2 regions of the Pseudoalteromonas sp. KS88 genome follow, and region 2 is predicted to be linked to the other one. Evidence: predicted binding sites of a transcription regulator. Region 2 holds the regulator's gene; the other holds the start of a gene.

Region 1 (10,487 bases), on a different contig from region 2:
GAGCTGGTGGATTTCTTACGTGATCCGTCTAAGTTTCAAAAGTTAGGCGGCAGTATCCCTAAGGGTGTACTCATGGTCGGCCCTCCAGGAACGGGTAAAACATTGCTCGCTAAAGCGGTTGCCGGTGAAGCAAAAGTTCCGTTCTTTACAATTTCAGGTTCTGACTTTGTAGAAATGTTTGTTGGTGTTGGTGCATCGCGTGTTCGTGACATGTTTGAACAAGCTAAAAAAGCGGCGCCATGTATCATTTTCATTGATGAGATTGACGCTGTTGGTCGTAAGCGTGGTGCAGGAATGGGCGGCGGTCACGACGAGCGTGAGCAAACCCTAAACCAAATGCTAGTAGAAATGGATGGCTTTGAAGGTAATGAAGGTATTATCGTTATTGCTGCTACTAACCGTCCAGACGTACTTGATCCAGCATTACTTCGCCCAGGTCGTTTTGACCGTCAGGTTGTTGTTGGTTTACCTGATATCCGTGGCCGTGAACAAATCTTAAAAGTTCACATGCGTAAAGTGCCTTTAGGCGACAACGTTGAAGCGGCTGTTATTGCCCGCGGGACGCCAGGTTTCTCAGGTGCTGATTTAGCAAACTTAGTAAATGAAGCTGCTTTATACGCTGCCCGTGGTAACAAACGTGTAGTAAGCATGGCCGAATTTGATGCCGCAAAAGATAAAATCATGATGGGCGCAGAGCGCAAGACCATGGTGATGAGCGAGCAAGAAAAAGAGATGACTGCTTATCACGAAGCGGGTCACGCAATTGTTGGTCGTTTAGTGCCAGAACACGATCCTGTTTATAAAGTATCTATTATTCCTCGTGGCCGTGCCCTTGGTGTAACTATGTACTTACCAGAGCAAGACCGTGTTAGCCATTCTAAAGAATTGCTCGAATCAATGATTTCAAGTTTGTATGGCGGACGTATTGCTGAAGCACTTATTTACGGTGAAGATAAAGTAACTACTGGTGCAAGTAACGATATTGAACGGGCAACTGATATTGCGCGTAAAATGGTAACGCAGTGGGGCTTGAGTGAAAAGCTAGGGCCGTTATTATATTCTGAAGATCAGAATGAAATGTACATGGGTGGCGGCGGTGGCCGTGCTATGAGCATGTCGGATGAAACTGCAAAAGTAATTGATACTGAAGTACGTTTGTTTTCTGATAGAAACTATCAACGCGCTGAAGATATTCTTAAAGAGAATATTGATATCTTACATTCGATGAAAGATGCATTAATGAAATATGAAACAATTGATGCAAAACAAATCGATGACTTAATGGCACGTCAACCAGTTCGCGAGCCTCGCGATGCGCATGACAGACGTGATACAGAAGATAAAAAGCCAGAGCCAGCTCAAGTAAAAGCTGAACCTGAGAATAAAGATCAAGAATCATCGCAAAAAGATGAAACAAACCTTGATGACAAAGCTGAATAATAGTTAAAATAGCTTACCTAAAAACCCCGGGCCACCGGGGTTTTTTGTATCAAAAAGAAAATAATCAATGCAATGGATGTATTGAAGGTGAAAAATGACCACAGTTAATTTACCTCGGGGTCGTAAGTTGCACCTCGACACCCCAATCATTATGGGGATCTTAAATGTTACACCTGACTCCTTTTCAGATGGTGGTTCATACTACCAAACAGACAGCGCTGTCATTCAAGCTCAAACACTCCTTAATGATGGTGCTACCATAATAGACATTGGTGGTGAGTCGACCCGTCCGGGTGCACCTGATGTCACGCTTGAAGAAGAGTTAAACCGTGTAATCCCCGCAATAAACGCAATTAGAGCCCACTCAGAACCAACGGTTAGTGACTGTATAATTTCAATTGATACCAGTAAAAGTGAAGTTATGCGCCAAGCATTACATGCAGGGGCTGATATTATAAATGATGTGCGGGCTTTACAAGAGCCTGATGCGCTTAGCGTAGCTGCCGAGTTTGCAGATGTAGCGATTTGCTTGATGCATATGCAAGGGCAGCCTCGTACTATGCAAAGTAATCCGCAATACAATGATTTATTTGCGGATATCAATCATTTTTTTAAGCAGCGCATTGATGCATGTAAAACAGCGGGTATTAAGCCACAGCAACTTATCCTAGATCCAGGTTTTGGTTTTGGTAAAAGCCTGGCTCACAACTACGAACTATTAAAACGATTTGATGAATTTAATCATTTGGGTTTACCTGTATTAGCTGGCCTATCTCGTAAATCAATGATTGGTAATTTGTTAAATAGAAATACTGATGAACGGCTTGCTGGAAGTTTGGCAGGCGCACTGATCGCGGCGCAAAATGGCGCAAAAATTATCCGTGTACATGATGTAAAAGAAACTGCAGATGTGCTTGCTGTATGGCAAGCTTGCGAACAAGGACTATCTAATGAGTAATAGAAAATATTTTGGAACAGACGGTGTAAGAGGCATGGTTGGAGAATACCCGATCACCCCTGAATTTGCACTAAAACTAGGCTGGGCTGCAGGACGTGTACTGTCAGCAAAAGGCACAAAAAAAGTCATTATTGGTAAAGATACGCGTATTTCGGGCTATATGCTTGAGACATCGCTCGAAGCAGGCTTGATTGCGGCAGGTATCGATGTGGTTTTACTAGGGCCTATGCCAACACCGGCTGTTGCCTATCTAGCGCAAACATTTCGCGCTGAAGCGGGTATTGTAATTAGTGCTTCTCACAACCCATACCACGATAACGGTATCAAGTTTTTCTGTGGGCGAGGCTTAAAATTAGGTGACGATGTTGAACTTCAAATAGAAGCAATGCTTGATGAGCCTATGACATGTGTTGCATCAGACAAGTTAGGTAAAGCCAAGCGTTTAGAAAGTGCTGATGGACGTTACATTGAGTTTTGCAAAAGTCAGTTCCCACAAGGATTATCTCTTGAGGGCTTAAAAATTGTTCTAGATTGTGCCAATGGCGCAACATACCATATCGCCCCTTCAGTTATGCGCGAGTTAGGTGCTGATATTATTTGCCATGCGTGTGAACCAAATGGTGTAAATATCAATTTAGAGTGTGGTGCAACACATGTTGATGCGCTCAAACGTAAAGTCCTAGAGCATAATGCCGATGTAGGTATAGCCTACGATGGAGATGGTGACCGTGTCATGATGGTTGACCACAATGGACGTGTTTTTGATGGTGATGACATTGTATATATTATTGCATGCCAGGCAGCGCAAGACGATATGCTCGGTGGCGGGGTTGTTGGTACTGTGATGTCAAACATGGGCCTTGAAAATGCATTAAAAGCCAAAGGCATTGATTTTGAAAGAAGTAAAGTTGGCGACCGCTATGTAATGGAATTACTACAGAAAAAAGGTTGGAAAATCGGTGGCGAAAGTTCTGGCCATGTACTTAATCTAGATCTTATTAGTACGGGCGATGGTATTATTTCAAGCCTGCAAGTACTTGCTGCCATGGTTGCGCAAAACCGCACTTTAAAAGATTTAGGTGCAGGGTTTACTAAGTACCCAATGAAAATGATCAATGTACGCTACAAAGCAGGCACTGATCCAACGCAAGCACCAGAAGTTATCGCTGCAGTTACTGAGGTTGAGGCTAAATTAGCAGACAAAGGCCGTGTATTATTGCGTAAATCAGGTACTGAACCTGTGGTTCGCGTTATGGTTGAAGCTGAAGAAGAGAAAATGGTGCTTGATAGTGCTCGTAAAATAGCGGATGTTGTCGAATCTATGAGCAAACAAACTGATTAAGAACAATAACCTCTTGTAACTTTGGGCGAGTCGAGTTACTATCTCGCCCGCTTTCTAATCTGGAGTGGAAAAATGGCATTACGCAAGCCGATGGTAGCTGGAAACTGGAAAATGAACGGTTCTTTAGAACTTGTTGAACAGTTATCTAGTGCAATCAAAAACGTAGAATCAACCGATTTAGATGTTGTAATATTTCCACCTTACCCGTTGATCTCACAGCTAGTAGCAAGTGGTATAGCAACAGGTTCGCAAACAGTTTCTGAAAATCAACCAGGTGCATTTACCGGTGAAGTTGATGCTCAGTTAGTTAAAGATTTAGGTGCTAGTCACACATTGGTTGGTCACTCTGAGCGCCGAAGTATATTTGGTGAAAGCAATAGCACTGTTGCTAAAAAGTTTGCTCGTGCACAGCAGGTTGGGTTAACACCTATTCTTTGTGTAGGTGAAAGTGAACAGCAACGTGAGCAAGGACAAACTGAACAGGTAGTTGCTGCACAAATTGATGCGGTAATTAATGAATTAGGTCTAGCAGCACTGAAAGATTCTGTGGTAGCATACGAGCCCGTTTGGGCCATTGGCACAGGTAAGACTGCATCGCCTGAACAAGCACAGCATGTGCACAAATTTATCCGTGATAAAATTGCTGATTTAAATAGCGATTTAGCACAAGGGCTGACCATCCTTTATGGTGGCAGTGTAAATGAAAAAAATAGCGAATTATTATTTGCACAATCAGATATAGACGGCGGCTTAATAGGCGGTGCTAGTTTAAAAGCAGATTCATTTACTGCGATCTGTGAGAGTGCAAAAAGGACCGTATAAGATGTACGAAATTTTATTAGTAGTTTATTTAGTTATAGCGATAGCGCTTGTTGGTATGGTTTTAATTCAACAAGGTAAAGGCGCAGATATGGGCTCGTCATTTGGTTCAGGCGCATCAGGAACTGTTTTCGGTTCTTCAGGCGCAGGTAACTTTATGACTAAAACAACGACTGCTTTAGCAACAATATTCTTTGTTTTAAGTATTGTCCTAGGTAATCTGACTGCGAATCAAATCAAGAAAAGTGATGAGTGGGAAAACTTAGAAGCAGCTCCTGTAGTTGAGACTGTTACTCCTGTAGAAGATGACGTTCCAGTGACTTCTACTAATGAAAAATCTGACGTACCTAATTAAGTAATAAAATTTGAGTTAAACGATTTACAAGCCTCAAGTAAATCAAAGAGTTTAACAAATAAAGTGAAAACTTTAAAAATGCGGTTGTGGTGGAATTGGTAGACACGCTACCTTGAGGGGGTAGTGCTTTAGGGCGTGGGGGTTCAAGTCCCCCCAACCGCACCATATTATAAAACCAGTAACAGCGATGTTACTGGTTTTTTTGTTTTAAGATTAAGTATTTGGACATCCGCTTCAATACAATGTTTTATCTCCTATATATTTATAGCTAAGCTCCACCTCTTGAAAAGTATATTCTAAGAGTGCCTCTATTAAACCAAGTTAGTTCATTGACTCGATTTCTACTCAATAAGTGGTTTAGTAGAAATCGACTGGTTCTATATTTGCCTAAAATGATTAGCAATGAACTCGTAGCAAACAAGTCAATTTTTGCTTAATGCCGAACTATAAGCTAATGTGTTTACTAATAATAAAAACTTATTCATGGCAAGTTTGAGCACGGTTATCTGATACAGGATAGCTTATTGTGGATAAGCATTATTGAAAGCAGAAAATATAATTAAAAAGCTATATAAATTAAAAATATAGCTAATGAATTAGGCTCTATAGCCGATATTACTTTTAGTTAAAATAATTAAGGTACTACGAATGGCGTCAAGCATGTCTTTTCAAAATATCAGTATCACAAAAAAAATCCATGCTATCACCAGTATTGCGGTTATAGCATTTGTGGTGATTGTATTGATAAATTACGTTGCCATGGATGACAACCGCGGGTCATTAGATGAGTTGGAAAAAACATCTTACCAAGTTGTTAAGCTAACCTCTTCAAATGTTGTGTTGCTAGAAAAACTTGATGAGTTATACACCCAGGCAGTTACTTTTGGTGAACAAGAATTAGTTGATAAAGCCAGCGACACCTATGAAAAATTAATGAGCAATATCGATAAAATTACGGCGATAAGTAATAACTATATCGATAGTAAAGTGCGTGACCAGTTAGGTAACTATTCAAAAATTTCATCGCAAATAGCCAATGGTATGATCGATGGAACTGCTGACTTTAGTAAAATACAGCAACAAGCTCAGACTAAAACCCAGATCTACACTTCAGTACTTAAGAGCTTTAAAAACGCCCAAGAGCGTGCAGATGACCGTTTTTTCGAGTTAGTGAAAAATACCAAAGCGCGTTCTGATAAAGCGCTGACTTTAATGCTAGTTGTGTCTTTAGTATCTTTATCACTGTTATTACTCATGGCAGTTTGGATTGCACGAGGCATTGGTGCAGCTGCCAGTGACGCAGCAGATAACTTAAGGTTATTAGGTGAAGGTAAAGGTTCTTTAAGCACACAGTTAACTGTGCGCTCAGAGGATGAGATAGGGCAAGTTGCAATTAATTTCAACTCCTTTATTACCCTTTTAAGAGGTTCAGTGTTAGATGTAATGTCTGTGTGTGAACCGCTAATGGAAAACTCTACGCGTTTAGTGCAAGGGATGGAGCAAGCCGAAAGAGCTACAAGCAAGCAGGCTTCTGATGCTGAAGTCGTTAAACAATCAATGGAAGAAATGAAACAGAGCGTGGGTGATATTTCTCAATCTGCGGCTAGTGCATCTCGTGCTGCGCAAACAGCAGAGCAAGAAGTCGATCAAAGCCGGAGCCAAATTCAAACGGCGGTTTCAGAATCTCAAACACTTAGTAATGAAATCAATCACGCGGCGACTACCATCAATAAGTTAGCTGATGATACAAAAAATGTGACTCAAATTTTAAATGTTATAACGGCCATTGCAGAGCAAACTAATTTACTCGCTCTAAATGCGGCTATTGAGGCAGCTCGAGCTGGAGAACAAGGTCGTGGTTTTGCGGTTGTAGCAGATGAAGTACGAGAGCTTGCATCACGAACTGCTAAATCAACCAACGAAATACGTGAGCTACTTAATACCTTAACTAGCGCTGCAAACGAGTCGGTCAATGCCATGACCTCAGCGAGAGATATGGCAACAAATAATGCTACCGCAGCAAAAAATACGGGTATATCAATTGAAAAAATAGCAGAACAAATACTCGAAATTAATGGTATGAACTCGCAAATTGCAGCTGCAACAGAGGAGCAAACTTCAGTAGCGGCAATGGTAGTTGATAATGTGTCGAATATGCATATGTCTTTCGAAGACACAATGCAGTCATTAGCAGCAGTGAGAGATGTTGCCAAGAACCTTCATTATTTGTCAGATAACTTACTTGATGCTACAGCGAAGTTTAAGGTGGAATAAACTAAACCTGGCATAAAAATTTATCAGTGTAATAATAAAAAACCACCTAAGCCTAGGTGGTTTTTTGATAGGGTAACGTTATTTAAAATTTACCGACAACTTTTACGTTATCAGTGATTTTTGCGCTATCAATATAGCCTATGGCATCGGTGTTGCTACTGACAAAATCAATAACAGCTTGATCGTTGCTTAGCTTTTCTGGCGGTGTGCCTTTGCCTGTAAATACCAACTTTGACCAATACGCATTTAATTGGCTACCGGACTTACCGACCACTTTATCGTTAAATTCATCTGCAACGCTATTGCCATCCTGATTAACTGGGTTCACTTTTACCCCGTCATCGAAAGATTTACTTTTACCTAGGTAGATCTTTTTAATGGCATTTGCATCCAGTTGATTTGAATTTGCAGGGTTTACGATCACTGCAACTTCCGCAAACGTGTTTAATGAGCAAACAGTTAATGCTGTGGCTAAAAATAATTTTCTCATCATAAACTCCAATTAAAATATCAAATCGACAGCAACGGCAACAACATCGGTCTCTGTATCAGTGATATCGTCTTTAAAGCGGCTGAAATCTACTTTGAATGCAGCTGATGGATGGAAGTTATAACGCGTGCCAATTGTGTATACGTTACTTTTCGCTTTTGATCCTTCTAGTACTTGGTTAATACCTTGATTCAAAGGAGGAACAGCAGTGAGGGCATTGTAGCGGCTGCTATCATGTTCATCATCGTTATTTTCATAAGTGAAGTGAACAGTCCACTCATCCATGCGATAACCTACAGAGGTGTAGTATTGAGTTTGTTTAGCTAATGCGCTGTTATCTACTTCAAACTCAGTGTATTCGGCATCAAATAAAATATCGTTATAATCAACAGAGAAACCAATCGCAAAGAATGAACCATTGTCTTCATCAATAGCAATATCATTTGCTTGCTCAGCGAAGCCTGCACCACGCAAGGTTTGCTCTAAATTATTAAGGGCTATGCCAGTATCAGTATCATTTTCAATAGCAATAGATGTATCTGCAACAAAGTATGCTGCGCGTGCACTGAACCAGTCATAACTTAGGGTCCAGTTGATACCAGCAATGTCGTTAAGTTCAGTATCACCATTAACAGATACAACTGCAATGGTGCCATCATAGCCACCATAAATAGCTTGTACTGTAGAATCCCAATCACCCAGAGTTGAGGTATGTAACAGACTTAAGCCTTCGTATGTTGAAAAAGGAATGTTATAAACAGACTGCGGTGGCCTAATCCAACGATAGGCGTAACCTACATCTAAGAAATCCGAATAACGATAAAAGGGCACGCGCATTTTACCTGCACTGAGTTGCAGCTCATCGGTAAATTCGTATGTTAAATAAGCCCATTCGAACTCAGCATCAAAGTCATTTTCGCCACGGGCGACAATTTGCGCTGTTGCGCTTAGTTTGTCTTGCAAGTCAGCAGATAGCTGAAGTGCAAATACGCTCTCATTTTTAAAGGAGATGTCATTATCATACCCATATAGGGTCGCATCATCATCCATTGTTTTACCACCAACAATTGAGGCAAAACCGTTGATGCGCACCTCCGCAAAAGAAGCTGCTGATGTAAGAGCACCACATAGTGCAATAGCAATAGGAAGTTTTTTCATTGTGTATCCTAAGTATTTAAAGATAGGTTGATTTCAAAGACATTTTAGTCGTAAAAGAGCAAGTTAGCGATGAAAAACCAAAAAGAAAGTCAAATGCCTTAAATAGGTAAGATATTTTGCTTATAAGAATTTTTTGATATAGGTTTTTAAATTAATTCAGCTTAGCTGCGTTAATTATACCATTTTTCACAAAAGTGAAATATAATACCCCTCCAGAGGTAAGATACTTAATTAAGTGTCTTTTTTTATGCCTGAAATTTACTAGGCACTTCCACACACGGTACCCTTTGGAGAATACATTGAAAATACGCCACCTATCTCAGTTAAGTATTGCCATGCTTACGGCTTTTGCTGCACCTAGTTACGCACAAGATGAAAAAACCACTGCAAAGCAGGATGCTTTTGAAAAAATAGAAGTCACAGCTCGTAAGCGCACAGAAAGCATTTTTGAGTCTCCAACAGCCGTTACATCAATCGGTGAAAATTTGATTGATAAAGCTAATATGAGCAACTTAGAAGATATTGGTAAATACGTACCCAATTTAAATATTACGCGCTATGGGGTAGGTAATGCTGCTCATGCATCGGTATTTATTCGCGGTATTGGTTTGCAAGATCACATCATCACTACTGATCCTGGTGTAGGTGTATACCTTGATGGCGTTTACTTAGGCCGTCAAATGGGCTCTAACTTGTCATTGCCAAATATTGAGCGTGTAGAAGTGTTACGTGGACCACAAGGGACATTGTATGGCCGTAATACACTTGGTGGGGCTGTTAACATTATAACTAAACAACCAGGTGATGAAGGCATTGCAACGACGACTGCTAAAGTAGGTTCTCGTGGACGTATAGCTGGCGATGTATATTTTAATAACTCGTTGACAGATGAGCTTAGTATGTCAGCTAGTGCATCTTACAAACAACGTGATGGCGTAGGTAAGGCGATTAACTTAGCTAATCCAGAAAAAGAAATTGGCGAAGAACAGGAAACCAGTGGTCGTGTTGCGATTAAATGGCAACCAACTACAGATTTTTCACTGGTAGTCTCATTAGATGCCGTTGATAATGAGTCAGGACAATCACCTTATACAATTGAGCTTACAACGCCGTTAGATGCTTCTAACCCTGGTAACGGTGATTTCCCACTTCTTACAGCTGATATGCTGCCAAAAGACCCTGATGACTTAGCTACGACTGTAGCAGGCATTGAATCTACTTCTTATTCTGGTTGGGGAACATCAGTCTCTGCGCAATGGGATATTAATAACGAGTACACAGCTAAATTTATTTCAAGCTACCGCACATCAGAATACGAAGGTGGGCTAGATGATGATGCTGTTGCACTTAATTTATCTGAATTCCCTGAAGAAGGTGGTGCAGATCAATATTCATTTGAAATCCAACTAAATGGCACATTTGCTGATATGGACTTCGTATCGGGTCTTTATTACTTTAATGAGGACGGGTTCACAAGCTCAGGCCCATTTGTATTTAGTCCATGGAACACACCTAATGGTTTGTTAAATGATGGTGTAACCCCTTCATTTGGTGACTATGGTTATTTTGATGTAAACCAAGAAACTAATTCATACGCAGCGTATATTAACGCCAGCTATGACCTTTCTGACGCGCTGAGCGTTGGTGGTGG
Region 2 (10,487 bases):
TCTTGTTTTTGAATACTTTCGCCAAATAAAAGCTCTTTCTCTGGACTAACTCTATCTGTGAGTAGACCCGTGCCAGTAACACCCGTCCCCTCTTGGCTGTGTTGACGAGCAGATTTAACAAAAACTTGCTCTAATGAGTCAGATAATACTTGGAACTTTTCTTCTTTATTAATGGCCATCGCGTACATCACAACAAAAAACGCAAACATAATCGTCATGTAATCAGCATAAGAGACTAACCATCTCTCAGTGTGCTGATTATTGGCATTATTATTACGTAATTTACGACGCATCATCAGAAGTTTTACTCAGGTAGTAAGGTTGGTCTTTCAATACGATATGCTTCTAGTCTTAGCTCTATATTGACTGGGCTATCACCTTGGCTAATTGCCATAATCCCCTCTGCTAATAACTCATGATAAAGCATTTTTTGTTCCACTTGTTGTTTTAACTTATTAGCCATTGGCAAAAACAACAAATTAGCTAAACCAACACCATAAATGGTTGCAATAAATGCCGTTGCGACACCCGCACCTAATTTCTCTGGCTCGGTAATAAACGACATTGCTTGAATCAATCCTAAAACAGCCCCTAAGATACCAATCGTAGGACTGTAACCTCCAAATGCTTCATACACTCGGCTTGCTTCAAGCAAACGTTCACGTTCAAGTAACAGGTCTATTTCTAGCGTGTCACGTAGCGCCTTATCACTGACTCCATCAACTAATAAACTAAGCCCTTTTGCAGCATAGGGATCTGGATGACTCAGTGCCGTCTCTTCAAGCGCAAGGTAGCCTTCTTGGCGAGCTTTTATTGACCACTGCTTTACTTGCTCAATTGCTCCGTCAATATCATGACGCGGCGGAAAAAACACCCAATAGCTTATTTTCAAAGCTTTTAAAAATGTACTCGAAGGAGACTGCAACATCACAGCCCCTATTGTTCCACCTAAAACAATAAGGAGTGCTGGTCCACTGAATAAGGCGGATACAATACCGCCTTCTAGAGAATACCCAAATGTAATCGCACCTAGTGCAACAATTACACCTAAAAATGAGAGTTTATCCACACCCAATCTCACGGATAATTCGGTTCGCAACATCCTCTAATGCGATGTCTGCACTGGCTAAGCCTGCATTTGCAACGGCTTGAGGCATACCATATACCACGCAACTTTTTTCATCTTGTGCCCAAATAGTTGCACCAACTTGTTTGAGCATTCGAGAACCATCACGACCATCAGCCCCCATACCAGTCAACACAACCGCTAATACATCACCTTGGTAGGCTTTTGCTGTACTGGCAAATGTTACATCAACACTGGGTTTATAAGTTATTCTCGCACTGTCGTCTTCGAATACGCGTAATGTCCTATTTCCACCACGCCCTTCTACAAGCATTTGTTGACCGCCAGGTGCTAAATAAGCTGTGCCTGGCATTAATTTATCGCCTTGCTGAGCCTCTTTTACTTTTATTTTACACAACCCATTTAACCTTGCTGCAAATGCAGGAGTAAATGCGGCTGGCATGTGCTGAATTAACAAAATAGGATGCGGAAAATTAGCGGGTAATTTTGTTAAAATAGTTTGTAGGGCAACAGGCCCTCCTGTAGATGTCCCTATTGCGACTATTTGATATTTTTTACCCGATGCACGCACGTCCGATTTTGGGCTAGGCGAAGGCGTTGCCCGGCTAAAAGAACGATCCGGCTGAATAACTGCACTGCGAGTAGACGACTCTTTGCTTGATACTGAACGTGAAGAAATAGAAGGAGTTGGGCGGTTAAATCTGGATATTCGTCTACGCCCAATTTCTTTAACTTTATTTTGTAATAGCTTTATCGCATCTTCGTTATTTCGTGCTATGTCTTCAAATTTCTTTGGTAAGAAATCCAACGCACCCGCATCCAGAGCATCTAAGGTTGCCGTTGCACCATCGCGCGTCAATGACGAAAACATTAAGATAGGTGTTGGATTAGCAGCCATTATTTCTTTTACAGCGCTAATTCCATCAAGAACGGGCATCTCTACGTCCATGGTAATAACATCTGGACGTAATTGACTGGTTTTATCAACGGCTTCACGGCCGTTAACAGCAAAACCAATTACTTCGATATCCTTATCTTGTTCAAGAATTTCACTGACTCTACGGCGAAAAAAGCTTGAATCATCAACAACTAATACTTTAACTGCCATTGGTACACTCTTGTTAAATTTTACCTATGAGAGCCAAAGGCTCTCATAAAAGGATAAGTATGGGCTAGCCAGCATAAAACTTTAATAGACTTGGCACATCTAATATCAATGCAATTCCACCATCAGAGGTGATTGTAGCCCCCGCCATACCTGGCGTGCCTTGTAATAGAGCATCTAATGGTTTTATTACTACTTCTTCTTGGCCGATTAATGAATCAACAACAAAACCCACTTTCTGAGTACCTATTTGAACAATAACAACATGCCCTTGCGCTTTTCGTTGTGATCTATCTGCACCTTTAATCAACCAGTGTTCCAAGTAAAACAATGGAATTGCCTTCTTACGGACTATGATTGTTAACTGCCCATCAACGACATTAGTTTGTGTTAAGTCTAAATGAAATATTTCGCTTACACCTGCAAGCGGTAGGGCAAATGTTTGCTCACCAACAACAACCATTAAGGTCGGTAAGATTGCTAATGTAAGCGGTACTTTTATCTCAAGTATGGTACCTACACCCAGTTCAGACTGAATACTTACAGAGCCATTAAGCTGATTAATTTTAGTCTTAACAACATCCATACCGACACCGCGGCCTGAAATATCAGAAATCTCTTCTTTAGTTGAGAACCCTGGTGCAAAAATTAAGTTATATGCTTCGGTATCTGACAAGCGACTTGCTTGCTCATGGTCAAGTACGCCTTTACTGATTGCTATTTTCTTCAGTTTTTCAGCATCCATACCTGCACCATCATCACGAATAGTAAGCAGTATATGATCACCTTCTTGAGATGCTGATAATGTCACGCTACCTGTTCTTGATTTACCTGCTGCTTCACGAACATCAGGCATTTCGATACCGTGGTCAACCGAGTTTCTCACCAAGTGAACTAAAGGATCAGCCAATGCTTCCACTAAATTTTTATCTAAATCTGTGTCTTCACCAACTAGCAATAGATTGATGTCTTTTTTCAAGCTTCTTGCTAAGTCACGAACAACTCGAGGAAACCGACCGAAAACCTTTTTGATTGGCTGCATACGGGTTTTCATTACCGCGCCTTGCAGGTCAGCTGTGACAACATCTAAATTGGAAATTGCCTTTCCCATCACTTCGTTATTAGTATTTGTTGCTAAGCTAACCAAGCGATTTCTGACCAATACAAGTTCACCAACCATATTCATGATTTCGTCTAGGCGTTTTGTATCCACCCTAACGGTTGTTTCAGCTTGAGGTGGTGGTGGCTTTTTAGCAGCACTAGCTGTCGAAGCTGCTGGTGCAGCTGGCTTTTCAGCAGCTTTCGGAGCGGCTGGTGTGGCCGGCTTACTAACTGGTGCAGGCTTTTGAACAGCTTCTTTAGGGGGTTCTGGTTTTTTTGCTACAGGCTGTTCAACTGCATTTGCATTCTCTGCAACTGCTTTAGGTGCTGAACCTTTACCATGAAGTTCATCAAGTAAAGCCTCAAATTCATCATCGCTTATGTCGTCACCAGATTCATCACTAACTGAACTTTTTGATTCAGCTGGTTTAACTTGTTGCCCAGTTGCCGGGGCATTATCTACAGCAACTTCACCAAAGCTCCCTACACCATGTAATTCATCTAATAAATTATCAAATTCGTCATCTGTTATGTCATTACCAGATGAGCTCGGTTGAGTTGGAGCACTTTCAGTAATTGGGCTTTGACCTTTACCATGCAATTCGTCGAGTAAGCTTTCGAATTCATCTTCGGTAATTTCATCAATGTTGTCTTCTGTTGAGCTATTATCTACTTCACCATTAAATAGCTCATCAAAAGCAAACGGATCTTCATCATTAACACTGGGTTCTTCCGTAGCAGGTTCTTCTGCTGGTGCGGCTGCAACTGTATCTGGCACTGAGACAGGGTCGTTCTCATCATCACTTGGGGGCTGACTTAATTTATGTAATACAGCTAACAGTTCAGGGTCTGCTGGTGCAGGCTGTTCACGATTTTGAATAGTCGCAAACATTTCATTAATAGTATCAAGCGCCTGAAGTATAACATCCATGAGCTCTGAGTTGACTGTCCGTACACCTTGGCGCAGCAAATCAAATACGTTTTCAGCACCATGGCAAGCATCAACAAGTTCGGTCATGCTTAAAAAACCAGCACCGCCTTTAACTGTGTGAAAGCCGCGGAATATCGCATTCAGTAAATCGGTATCATCCGGATTATTTTCAAGCTCTACTAGCTGTTCTGATAAAAGCTCAAGGATTTCTCCAGCCTCAACTAGAAAATCCTGTAAAATGTCTTCATCGACTTCAAAGCTCATGCAGTGCTCTCCTCTTAGAAGCCCAAACTTGACAATAAATCGTCAACATCATCTTGCCCATTGACTACATCATCTCGCGATTCTTTGTCAATAATTGGTCCTTCAGGACCGGCAAGTGTATCTTGTGCAGGCGGTGTTACGGCTTCGGCAGGTGTTTTTATTTTTTCACCACTAAGCTCGTGGCTACCAAAAGCGGTAAGTAAATGAATTAGGCTATCTTCAACTTCTCTAACTAATTCAATAACCCTTCGTATAACTTGACCTGTTAAATCTTGAAAATCTTGTGCCATTAACACGTTTGTCATCAAGCCCTGTAACTCATCTGTTTTTGTATGAGAATGGCTCATAAATTTATCTAAACTATGACAAAGTGTTTTAAACTCACCAAGCTCAATTTCACGACTCATTAGACGATCCCAAGTTGGCTTGATGTGAGCAATCTCATCTGCTAATTCTTGCGCTATTGGTAAACTTGCTTCAACCGCGTCCATCGTTTTGTTGGCAGCATTTTCAGTCATTTCCATGACATAGTTTAAACGCTGTTTTGCATCTGGAAGTGCATCTGTCGTCAAATCCGATAAGCGCGTATCAAGTTCAAAGTTTTTTAACGCATCATGCAGTTGACGCGTTAACTTACCCACTTCAGCAAACAACTCAGATTGCTCTTGAGAAGCCGCATCAATAATTAGCTGGTCAGCTTTTTCTTGTTCGCCATTTTCAAGGTAAACAACAAGCTGACGGGCTTGTTCTAAACTGATCTGAGGCGCAGCAAGTGCTGACATAAGCCTCTCCTATTTATTTAGCCTAGGCGCTCGAACACTTTTTCCAATTTGGTTTTCAGTGTTGCGGCAGTAAATGGTTTTACAATGTAGCCGTTAACGCCGGCTTGAGCAGCAGCAACAATTTGTTCTTTTTTAGCTTCTGCTGTCACCATTAACACAGGGATATGTTTAAGCGTTCCATCAGCTCTGATAGCACGTAATAAATCAATACCTTGCATACCCGGCATATTCCAATCGGTTACAACAAAATCAAATTCTTGATTTTGTAACATGGGTAAAGCTGTTGAACCATCGTCAGCTTCTTGTACATTTGTAAAGCCTAAATCTCTTAAAAGATTTTTGATGATACGTCTCATCGTCGAAAAATCATCAACAACAAGAATTTTCATGTTTTTATCCAAAACATCCTCCGGTGAGGTCTGAACCTATATTTACTTACTTCTAGTTTATCCAGTCATTGATTTTTGCTTTTAGCTTAATCATCGCCTGACCATGTATCTGGCTCACACGCGATTCACTAACATCGAGTATGTGCCCAATTTCTTTTAAATTCATTTCATCATTGTAGTATAGCGAGAGCACAAGCCCATCCCGCTCTGGCAAAGACTTTATTGCAGCTAACAAGGATTCATTAAAACGTTCATTCTTAACGTTATTAAAGGGCTTGTCCAGTGCAAAATCTTGACCAACAGGAGTTATAACATCTTCATCAACTCCTAAATCCTCAATGCCTAGTACTTTACTCGAATTTACATCACTAAGGATATGATGGTACTCATCAAGCGTAATATCAAGTTTTTCAGCAACTTCAAAGTCTTTAGGTTCACGGTTTAGCTCGCTTTCTAACCCTGAAATTGCTTCTGCCACCATTCGACTGTTCCGATGAACCGAGCGTGGAGCCCAGTCACCACGGCGCATTTCATCAAGCATCGCACCACGAATTCTTATGCCAGCAAAGGTTTCAAAGCTGGCACCTTTTGAGGTATCGAAATTTTTTGACGCTTCAATCAATCCAATCATACCCGCTTGTATTAAATCATCTAGTTGCACGCTTGGAGGTAAACGCGCAATGAGATGACATGCCACTTTCTTAACTAATGAAGCATGTTTCTCAATAATTGCATTTAAGTTTACTGTTGATTGATATCCCATCGCTTTATTCACCGATGCAGTCATAGTTAGCCGTTTACTAATTTTTCTATGAAGAACTCTAAATGGCCTGATGGTTGATTAGGTATAGGCCATTTTACTGCTTTTGTCGCTAATGTTTTAAATGCAACCGCTGCTGGGGAGTTAGGAAATAACTCTACAATGACCTTTTGTCGACGAGTAGATTTACGCATATTCTCATCATATGGCACGGTTGCAACCAGCTCCATTGAAACATCTAAAAAGCGATCTGTTACTTTGGAAAGTTTGGCAAATAGTTCATGGCCTTCGCGCATGCTGCGCACCATATTGGCAACTATTTTAAATTTGTACACACCATGCTCACGACTGAGCACTTTGATTAGTGCGTAAGCATCTGTTATTGAAGTCGGTTCATCGCAAACAACAACCATGACGTCTTGCGCTGCGCGAGAAAAGCTCAGCACCATGTCAGAAATACCTGCGGCAGTATCAACAATTAAAATATCAAACTCAGTGCTCAACTCACTAAATGCACGAATTAATCCAGCATGCTCTGAAGGTGACAACTCGACCATGCTTTGGGAACCAGAAGTCGCAGGGACTATTTTAATACCTGCTGGCCCTTCAACTAAAATTTCGTCAAGCTCACACTCTCCAGAGAGAACATGAGACAAGTTCCGCTCTACGCGTAAACCAAGCATCACATCGCAATTAGCTAAGCCTAAATCGGCATCCAGTACTAAAACCCTATTACCTAATTGGCCTAAAGCTATTGCAGTATTAAGTGATACATTAGTTTTACCTACACCACCCTTACCACCAGTAACAGCGATAACCTTTACACTGTTATTATTGTTTTGACTCATCTTTCGCAGGCCACTTGCTTGATCTAATACTGTGTTAATCATACATCCCTACTGTGCTTGACGCTACTGCTTGACGTCTTGAATGTTGTACTTTTGTTCTTTTTAAATATAACTGTTCTGCTTTTTTAACCAATTTTTCAGCATTTGCGACACGAATATCTTCAGGAACTCGCTGACCATTAGTAAGATACCCTATTGGGAGGCGATTTTGAATCGCTATGCTAATAATCTCGCCTAAACTAAGCGATTCATCCAACTTTGTGAAAATACAGCCACTTAGCTGAACTTTTTTAAAGTGCCTTACGGTTTCTTGCAGTACGTTAATTTGTGCTGTAGCGCTTAATACTAAATAACTACGAATATCAACGCGCTGATTACGCATTAGCGTGTTTAGTTGCTCAGTTAACCGTAAGTCTCGTTGGCTCATTCCTGCTGTGTCTATTAATACTAGTCGCTTATTTCGTAAATGGTATAAAACTTCTGCTAATTCATTAGCATCTTTTACTTGTTTTACGCCACAACCAATAATTCGGCCATAAGTTGCAAGTTGCTCATATGCACCAATACGGTATGTATCTGTAGTAATTAACGCTACTTTATCTGCGCCATACTTTTGCGCGCCCAATGCAGCCAATTTGGCTACTGTCGTAGTTTTACCCACACCTGTAGGCCCAACTAAAGCATAAACACCGCCTTGACGTAAAATTTCATTATTTGTTGTGTGCATTTGGTTTTCAACCATTTGCAATAACGCTTTCCATGCCTCTTGACGAGACACATCATCAGGAATAAAACACGCCATTTGCTCTGCAACATCATGCTCGATACCCATGCCTACCAAGCGGTCAATCATACAAGCTCGTGTAGGGTCACGACGCGCCATATCTTGTTGCATTAAACCTGAAACTTGGTGTTCAAGTAGTTGTCGGATTGCATTCATTTCATCACGCATGGAAGTCATTTCATCACTTTGCGGATTTGCTACGCTTTTATGCGATTGCATAGGAGCGCCTAAATCATCAAAGTCACTTTCTAACTCATCATCAAAACCTAAGCTATGAGCCTGAGTACGAACCTTAGGGGTTGGCTCTCTACGGGCAAAATCTGGATGAGCCTGTGGTTCATTAACAGATCTAGTTGGCTCAGAGTATCTAGTCTGCTGATGCGTTTCTTGAGATTGAAACTGCGTCGAGGTATCAATACCCGATTGATTGAACATCGACGCAAGCTCAGGAGAACGAGGGCGAGGTGATTGACGCTCAAGCAATGCTTGTAAACTGTCAGCAACCGCAGCCTGTGGTTCTTGTGGAGCACGTTTAGGCGCTGGCTTTATAAAATTATTAGGGTTGCTTTGCGCTTGAGCCGCTGGCTGAGGAGTTGGCTCTTGTGGTGCAGCTTTGTCGTAATCAACAGCAGCAACAATCTCAACGCCATTAGCCAGCTTTTTATTTGACATAATAACCGCATCAACACCTAGTTCATCTTTAACTTCTTTTAGTGCGGTACGCATATCTTTAGCAAAAAAACGTTTTATTTTCATGGTTCACAACCCTTCTAAATCAATTATTGGCCTACTGAGCTGACAATCTTGATCTGTCTTTCGTCTGGTACCTCTTGATAAGACATTACCCGTAAACCTGGGATGGTGTACTTAACAAATCGAGATAACACAGTGCGTAACATTCCTGACGTTAGCAATATCGAAGGTTCACCGGCCATTTCTTGATTCTGATGCGCTTCAGTCAATGACTGTTGAAGTCGCTCTGCAAGTCCTGGTTCGATACCGGCACCCTCGTCGCCTGCATTTTGAAGTGACTGATGCAACATCTGTTCCAACTCAGGCGCCAAAGTTATGACTGGGATTTCTGAAGACATACCAACCGCGTCTTGCACGATTAATCGACGCAATGAAATACGTACTGCAGCCGTTAGTACATCTGGGTCTTGGCTTCGCGGGCCATACTCAACAAGAGTCTGAACAATTGAACGCATATCACGTATTGCAACTCCTTCGTTAAGTAAGTTTTGTAATACTTTAACCACTGTAGTTAGTGGTAGCACGTCTGGCACAAGGCCTTCAACTAAACGCGGATGGCTTTTAGCAAGCATATCTAATAAATTTTGAACTTCTTCATGACCAAGTAAAAGCGCAGCGCTGTTAGTTAATAACTGACTAATATGTGTTGCAACAACAGTGGCTGCATCAACAACCGTGTAGCCTAATGACTGTGCTTCATCTTTTTGATTCGCTTTGATCCATACTGCATCCAAACCGAAAGCGGGATCTTTTGTTTCTATGCCCTTGATCGGACCAAATACTTGACCTGGGTTGATTGCAAGCTCATCACCATGCTTAAGTTCACCTTCTCCACTTGATACGCCCATCATTGTTATTCTGTATGCATTAGGGTCTAACTCAAGATTATCGCGAATATGCACCGGCGGTACTAAAAAGCCAAGTTCTTGTGAAAGCTTTTTACGAACGCCTTTAATGCGATTCAACAGTTCACCGCCTTGCGATTGATCGACTAGCGGAATAAGGCGATAGCCTACTTCTAAACCAATAACATCGACTTGTTGAACATCATCCCAACCAAGCTCTTTTTGTTCTTGTTTATTCGCAACACCTGTTCCAGCAGGGCCACCGTTTGCAGCTTCTTCCTCTTTCGCCGCCGCTTCTTTAAGCTTATTTTGCTGCGTGTAATAAGCAAGGTAGCCTAGTAGTGCACCTAAACTTAAAAAGGCAAAATGTGGCATGCCAGGTACTAAGCCCATTACGATTAAAATGCCAGATGCAATAAACAACGATTTCTCGTTGCCAAGCTGGCTTTTGAACTGATCGCCCATATTTAGCGATTCATTTTGACGCGTTACAACTATTGCGGTACCGATTGATAAAAGTAAGGAAGGTAACTGAGCAACTAAACCATCACCAATGGTTAATAATGTGTACACTTCCATTGCTCGACCAAATGAAAGGTCGTGTTGGATCATGCCAACAAATAAGCCACCAATAATATTAATAATTAAAATAACAATACCGGCTATCGCATCACCTTTCACGAATTTACTCGCACCATCCATTGAGCCGTAAAAATCCGCTTCTCGCGTTACTTCCTCACGGCGGTCTCGTGCTTGCTCTGCACTGATAAAACCAGCATTCAAGTCAGCATCAATAGCCATTTGTTTACCTGGCATCGCATCGAGGGTAAAACGTGCT

Evidence for each region. The regulator FliA, encoded in region 2, starts transcription of late flagellar genes. The targets are predictions, from matches to a motif close to CTAAAGNTNNNNNNNNNNNNGCCGATA.
Region 1: the regulator FliA is predicted to act here: its motif matches at 5,503-5,529, upstream of C7Y70_RS07410 (HAMP domain-containing methyl-accepting chemotaxis protein).

What each region holds. Positions count from the first base shown of each region.
Region 1 covers NZ_PYHV01000011.1:102,499-112,985, reverse strand. The annotation lists gene ftsH (ATP-dependent zinc metalloprotease FtsH) at 1-1,440, shown strand, start outside; gene folP (dihydropteroate synthase) at 1,535-2,398, shown strand; gene glmM (phosphoglucosamine mutase) at 2,391-3,740, shown strand; gene tpiA (triose-phosphate isomerase) at 3,813-4,562, shown strand; gene secG (preprotein translocase subunit SecG) at 4,564-4,914, shown strand; tRNA gene C7Y70_RS07415 (tRNA-Leu) at 4,995-5,079, shown strand; gene C7Y70_RS07410 (HAMP domain-containing methyl-accepting chemotaxis protein) at 5,563-7,188, shown strand; gene C7Y70_RS07405 (phosphate ABC transporter substrate-binding protein) at 7,271-7,678, opposite strand; gene C7Y70_RS07400 (porin) at 7,691-8,836, opposite strand; gene C7Y70_RS07395 (TonB-dependent receptor) at 9,136-10,487, shown strand, end outside.
Region 2 covers NZ_PYHV01000016.1:80,062-90,548, reverse strand. The annotation lists gene C7Y70_RS10420 (flagellar motor protein MotB) at 1-296, opposite strand, end outside; gene C7Y70_RS10415 (flagellar motor protein) at 305-1,069, opposite strand; gene C7Y70_RS10410 (chemotaxis response regulator protein-glutamate methylesterase) at 1,062-2,195, opposite strand; gene C7Y70_RS10405 (chemotaxis protein CheA) at 2,260-4,488, opposite strand; gene C7Y70_RS10400 (protein phosphatase CheZ) at 4,503-5,270, opposite strand; gene cheY (chemotaxis response regulator CheY) at 5,288-5,671, opposite strand; gene C7Y70_RS10390 (RNA polymerase sigma factor FliA) at 5,712-6,422, opposite strand; gene C7Y70_RS10385 (MinD/ParA family protein) at 6,449-7,309, opposite strand; gene flhF (flagellar biosynthesis protein FlhF) at 7,302-8,807, opposite strand; gene flhA (flagellar biosynthesis protein FlhA) at 8,831-10,487, opposite strand, start outside.